DNA from 2 places in the Proteiniborus sp. genome. Region 2 is predicted to be linked to the other one. Evidence: predicted binding sites of a transcription regulator. Region 2 holds the regulator's gene; the other holds the start of a gene.

Region 1 (3,439 bases), on a different contig from region 2:
TTCAATTAAGTAAGAAGAGCCTAAATTAGAAGTCATGATTATAACTGTGTTTTTAAAATCTACCGTTCTACCTTGGTTGTCTGTAAGCCTACCATCATCTAAGACTTGAAGAAGTATGTTAAATACATCTGGATGTGCCTTTTCTATTTCGTCAAATAATATTACAGAATAAGGCTTTCTCCTAACAGCTTCTGTTAATTGGCCGCCTTCATCATAGCCTACATATCCTGGAGGAGCTCCTACTAGCCTAGATACTGAGTGTTTCTCCATATATTCACTCATATCTATCCTTATCATATTTCTTTCATCATCAAATAGAGTTTCTGTCAATGCCTTTGCCAACTCTGTTTTACCTACACCTGTAGGACCTAAGAATATAAATGAGCCTACAGGTCTATTGAGTGCCTTGATACCAGCTCTTGCTCTGATAACAGCATCTACTACAGATTCTACAGCTTCTTCTTGTCCTATTACTCTTTTGTGAAGTATTTTATCTAGATTAAGTAGCTTTTCTCTTTCTGTTTCTACTAGTTTAGATACAGGTATTCCTGTCCACTTAGACACTACTTCTGCTATTTCCTCTTCTGTTACTTCTTCTTTTAACATTCTATCTTCACTTTGAGTTCTTAAATTAGCTTCTTCTAGCTTTTTCTCTAGTTCAATTAGCTTTCCATATTTCAACTCAGATAATTTTTCTAAGTCATATCGTCTTTCTGCATCTTCTATTTCTCTTTTTACTCTATCTATTTCTTCTTTTACTTCTTTAATAGAAGATATGCTTTTCTTTTCATCTTCCCATTTTGCTCTTTTAATATCATATTCTTCTTTTAAATTTGAAAGCTCCTTTTCTAATTTTTCAAGTCTTACTTTAGAGCTACTATCAGTTTCCTTTTTTAGGGCTGCCCTTTCGATTTCTAGTTGGAGAATTCTTCTTCTGATTTCATCTAGTTCAGCAGGCATACTGTCTATTTCAGTCCTTATCATGGCAGAGGCCTCATCCATTAGGTCTATAGCTTTGTCAGGCAAGTACCTATCACTTATATATCTATCTGACAGAGTAGCACAAGCAATTACTGCGTTGTCTGATATTCTTATACCATGATGAATTTCATATTTTTCTTTAATCCCTCTAAGAATAGATATAGTGTCCTCTACAGTAGGTTCAGTAACTAATACTTTTTGGAATCTTCTTTCTAAAGCTGCATCCTTCTCTATATATTTTCTATATTCATCTAATGTAGTAGCGCCTATACAATGAATTTCTCCACGAGCTAGCATTGGCTTCAAAAGATTTGAAGCGTCCATAGAGCCCTCTGTCCTGCCTGCTCCTACTATGTTGTGAATTTCATCTATAAACATAATAATCCTGCCATCTGAATCCTCTACTTCTTTTAATACAGCCTTTAATCTTTCTTCAAATTCTCCTCTGTATTTGGCACCAGCAATTAGTGCACCCATGTCTAAGGCAAATATGGTCTTATCCTTTAGGCCCTCTGGTACATCTCCATTTATTATTCTTTGAGCAAGTCCTTCAATTATGGCTGTCTTACCAACTCCTGGTTCTCCTATTAAAACCGGGTTGTTTTTAGTCCTTCTTGAAAGAATGCGGACAGTATTTCTTATTTCTTCATCTCTACCTATTACAGGGTCAAGTTTACCCGTTCTAGCCTCTTCGGTTAAATCTCTCCCAAATCTTTTTAGAGCATTGTATGTGGACTCTGGATTGTCTGATGTAATACTTTGACTTCCTCTAATTTTCTTAAGAGCTTCTAAAAATCTTTGTAAATTAATATTGTATCTCTTAAATATTTTCTCTGATATAGTTCCTCTTTCTTTTAATAGAGACATATAAATATGCTCTACTCCCACATATTCGTCACCAAATTTCTTAGCCTCATCTTCGGAGTTTAGGAATATTTTAGTGTAAGTTCTACTAGGATAAATAGAGCCTCCTCCACCAGATTGTTTAGGAAGATTATTTATTTCCCTATTCACATCACTTTTAATAAGCTCTACATTTTCCCCCATGTAGTTTAATACCATTGGTATTAAGCCTTCATCTTGGTTAACAAGAGCATAATGAATATGGATTTCTTCTAGTTGGGGGTTGCCATTTTTAATGGCTATTTGCTGAGAATTTTGTACTGCATCAATGCTTTTTTGTGTAAATTTGTTTAAATCCATTTTCTTCACCTCTCTTTTAATACAAGAAAACAGTTCAATGCTACTGAAAAAACCTAGTTTCTTTTCTTGTCATTCTAAGGTAAAGACGAAGAATCTCATATTTTAATGCTTATAGAGATTCTTCACTAATGCTCAAAATGACAAAACGAACTTTATTAGTAGTCTTAAACAGTTCTTATGTAATTATAAATCAAAACAGAAAAAGTTTGACCTTCTCTGACCTTTGTATTTATTATAATCCTATTACTGTTAAAAATCAAGACAAATATCTAATTTTTAAATTTAGGAAAAATACACTGAATTACGGTTTCCCCCATGGACAACTCCTTTCCTTGTTACTTTTGATAAAAAAATAACAAATATTATATTAAGTATAGTATAATAATTATAATAACTATAACAGTATAGACGGCTAACGGTTCCCATAATAAGATACAACTATCTCAATAGATAAGATTATAGCTTGTTTGTCAATTATGATAGGAGGGGGATACAATTGGACAGATTGTCAATTGGGCAAATGGCAGAGCTAAATCACATATCTAAACAAACCCTACGTTACTATGATAGGATAAAACTTTTAGAGCCCTATATAGTCGATGAAGAAACAGGATACAGATATTATAGTATAAAACAAAGTGCAAGGCTTGATATGATCCAATATATGAAGTCTCTAGGAATGAAGCTAGAGGATATTACACTGTAGAAAAGATGGATAATGTTGAATATCTATAATATCCAATGCAAATGTACCGTAAATAAAAATACATGGCAAGAAAATAAGTACCACACTTTAAATAGCCCCTTTAGAAGCAAGACTTCTAAAGGGGTTTCTGTTTAATAATAAAAGGATTTTCTACGCTCATGAAGCTTGTCCCTGAGTTTACTTCTTTAATAATTTATTATTTATTCTAATATTCTTTTCAACATTAAATATTTCAGAATCTGTATCAACATATAATGAAGGAGTTTTGGCATTTACTAGTATTTGAGTTGGATAAATACTTTTATGCCCTACTATTAAATATCCTACAGCACATACTACTGAAGCATATATTCCTACTTCTGACCCAAATAACTCCATGCACATAATTATGCCTGCTATTGGAGTATTTGCACAAGTAGCCATAAAAGCAACCATACCTACAGCTGCATAAAATGTAACACTACCATTAATTATGGTCCCCCATATATTCCCTATAGTTGAGCCAACAAAAAGCATAGGCGTAAGGATACCACCGCTTCCACCCGAACC
Region 2 (3,439 bases):
CATACTCTCTTTCGAAGAAATTATCCTTGAATTTTGTAATATTCCTAAAGATCTATATACCTTGTCTTCTATTTCAATTTTTCTATTATTCAATAAACCTAACATTGCATGTCTTTCTTTTGTAATAATTTGAAGTACTATGCCTCTAAGTTTTTGAATTATTTCTTCTTCACTTTCTCCTAATGTAGTTTGATTAGATATTTGAAATAAATTACCCAAAGCACTGCTACCTTCACCATAAAGTCCCCTTACTGTTAAGCCAAGTTGGCTTACAGCTTGAAGAACTTGATTAATATAGCCTGTCAATACAAGTCCTGGCAAATGTACCATAACAGAAGCCCTTAGCCCTGTACCTACATTAGTAGGACAGCATGTTAGATATCCAAACTTTTCATCAAAAGCATATCTAGTGTTAGCTTCTAATAAATCATCTATCTTGTTATTTATTTCCCATCCTTCTTCAAGATTTAATCCAGGTAATAACACTTGTATTCTAATGTGGTCTTCCTCATTTACCATTATTGTAGCTTTTTCATCTCTTCTCAGAAAAAAAGCACTTAAATTAGGTTTTTCTAGTAGACTAGGACTTATTATGTGCTTTTCAACAAAAATATTTCTTTCTAGTGGGGATAGCTTTTGAATTTCAAACAGTTCAAAACTATTATCCGTAGTCGTATCATTCTTTATTGCATCATCAACTATTTTTATAACATTTTTTGCTTCTGTCTCTGTCATCAAAAAAGGTAATTTAATATTCTCAATATTTCTCGCAAGTCTAATTCTACTACTTAATACTATATCTTTTTCTTTTCCCTCTCCTGCTAACCAACTAATCATATTGCTCACTGCTCCTTTCAAGTTTTGCTTGAAGATTTCTAATTTCATCTCTTATTTGAGCAGCTTTTTCAAACTCTTCTTTATTTACAGCTAATTCAAGCTCTGTTTTTAGTTTATCGATTATTTTCCTTGTGCTTACACTTTTCCCAGCTTTCTTAGGGATTTTTCCAACATGAGAATCATGACCATGTATTTTTTTAAATAAAGGAACTAGTTTTTCTCTAAAAGAATCATAACAATGACTACAGCCAAACTTTCCTATCTGTCTAAACTTTCCATAGGTTAATCCACAATTATCGCAAGTTGTTGCTTTAATATGTTCAATTTTTACAGGACTGTCATAGGAACTATCTATAAGTCCAGCTAAAATATTTTGAATAGAAAATTGTTTATCAAAACTAAAGCTATTGTTTTTCTTAGCACATTCTTCGCACAAATGAAATTCAGTTACATGGTTATTAATTATTTTTTTCATATGGACAGTAGCTTGATTTTTCCCGCATTCTTCACAAAGCATATTATCCCCTCCAATACCTTATTCTAATAATACAAGCAGTATATTTTTTAATATATCTGCTCTAACTACATTTTTATCGCAATTTACATTGTCTAGAGTCCTATCGCCGAGTACAACTTTCATAATATTGTGTTCTCTTTCAGTAATAATATCTTCTTCAAGAAAACTTTCAATTATTCCATACGCCTTTGATTTAGTTATAGAATCTCCTATTATGTTTAATATGAGGTTTTGGATATATTTATCCCTATTAATATTTACCTTAACAATTTTTATATACCCTCCTCCACCTCTTCTACTCTCAATATAATAACCTTTATCTGATGAAAATCTTGTCGTCAAAACATAATTTATCTGTGATGGCGCACAATCAAAATATTGAGCAAGTTCATTTCTTTGTATCTCAATAACTCCGTTATTTGTGTCTTCTAATAATTTTTTTATAAAATCTTCAATTATGTTACTTAGCTTTGACATCTCTTCACCTCTTTTTCTGACTTTGACTTTCTTTGTCCTTAATTATATTTTATATATATTATAATTTTTTTCAAGAGTTATTTTTATTATTCATATTTAAATATTTAGGAGCGCTATTCCTAGCGCTCCTAATTTTTACCTGTTCTTATTCAGCCTTTGCTTCAGCTATTATTTTTTCACTTATTTGTTGAGGCACTTCCTCATATCTTACAAATTCCATCCTGAAGCTTCCTCTTGCCTGAGTCATTGACCTTAAATCTATTGCATATTTAAACATTTCTGTTTGTGGAGCCTCAGCTGTTACAAGTTGATTGCCATCTTCTTGTTGCTCCATTCCCAATATTCTTCCTCTTCTCTTATTCATATCTCCCATTATATCTCCCATATATTCCTCAGGAACAAGTATCTCAACTTTCATAATAGGCTCAAGTAATATTGGTTTTGCTTGCTCCATCCCCTTTTTAAATGCAAGGGATGCGGCTATTTTGAAAGCCATTTCATTTGAATCCACAGGGTGATATGACCCATCAAATAGTACGGCCTTCATATTAACTACAGGATATCCTGCTAAAACACCTTTTTCAATAGATTCTCTTAATCCTTTTTCAACAGCTGGAATATACTGTCTAGGTACTGCTCCTCCAAATATCTCTTCACCAAATTCAAAGTCTAATTGCGAAGGTTCAAATCTTATATGCACATCACCATATTGTCCGGCACCACCAGATTGTTTCTTATGTTTTCCTTGAACACTTGCTGTACCTTTTATTGTCTCTCTATAAGGAACTTTTGGATCCTTAAGTTCTACTTCGACTCCAAATGTATTTTTAAGCTTGTTTGTAATAACAGCAAGCTGCATATTACCTTGACCGCCTATTAGCAATTGCTTTGTTTCTGCATTTCTCTGAACTATAAAGGTTGGGTCTTCTTCTGTCATTCTAGTAAGAGATGAACCTATTTTCTCCTCATCACCTTTAGATTTTGGCTCTACAGCTAAGAATAGACATGGTTCAGGATATTTTATTTTATCATACTGTATAGGAGCATTTTTGTCGCAAATAGTATCTCCTGTTTCTGTAAATTGAAGTTTAGCTGTAGCCCCAATATCTCCAGCAACTAACTCTCCAACTTCTATTTGAGTCTTACCTCTTAATAAGAATAAACTTCCTATTCTTTCAGTTTCGTCTTTATTGGTATTTAATACATCCATATCCTTTACTAGTTTTCCTGAACATATATTAAATAGTGAAATCTTACCTACAAATGGGTCTACTATAGTCTTGAATACAAATGCGGAAAACGGTTCGCTCTTGTCGATTTTTCTTTGTATTTTGTCTGTTGTGTCAGGTTTAACTCCCTCATGTACACCTATATCAAGTGGTGAAGGTAAATAAGCACTTATCATGTCAAGAAGAGTATGCACTCCAATATTATTTTGAGCAGAGCCAATAAGAACTGGCACTAAGTCACAATTTAATACACCTTTTCTAAGTCCTGCATGAATTTCCTCTGCTGTAAAAGCTTCACCTTCAAAATATTTTTCCATTAGTGCTTCATCTGTTTCTGCTACTGATTCCATGAGCATTTCTCTAAGAGGTGTAATTATAT

Evidence for each region. The regulator CtsR, encoded in region 2, represses protease genes until heat stress. The targets are predictions, from matches to a motif close to AAGGTCAANNAAGGTCAAAT.
Region 1: a site for CtsR is predicted at 2,389-2,408, ahead of clpB (ATP-dependent chaperone ClpB). Genes of this name have one in related genera too.

The regions. Positions count from the first base shown of each region.
Region 1 covers NZ_JAWRHZ010000017.1:69,471-72,909, reverse strand. The annotation lists gene clpB (ATP-dependent chaperone ClpB) at 1-2,184, opposite strand, end outside; gene ABV008_RS02855 (MerR family transcriptional regulator) at 2,681-2,890, shown strand; gene ABV008_RS02850 (chloride channel protein) at 3,068-3,439, opposite strand, start outside.
Region 2 covers NZ_JAWRHZ010000053.1:2,341-5,779, reverse strand. The annotation lists gene ABV008_RS10630 (protein arginine kinase) at 1-837, opposite strand, end outside; gene ABV008_RS10625 (UvrB/UvrC motif-containing protein) at 830-1,354, opposite strand; gene ABV008_RS10620 (CtsR family transcriptional regulator) at 1,373-1,831, opposite strand; gene fusA (elongation factor G) at 1,977-3,439, opposite strand, start outside.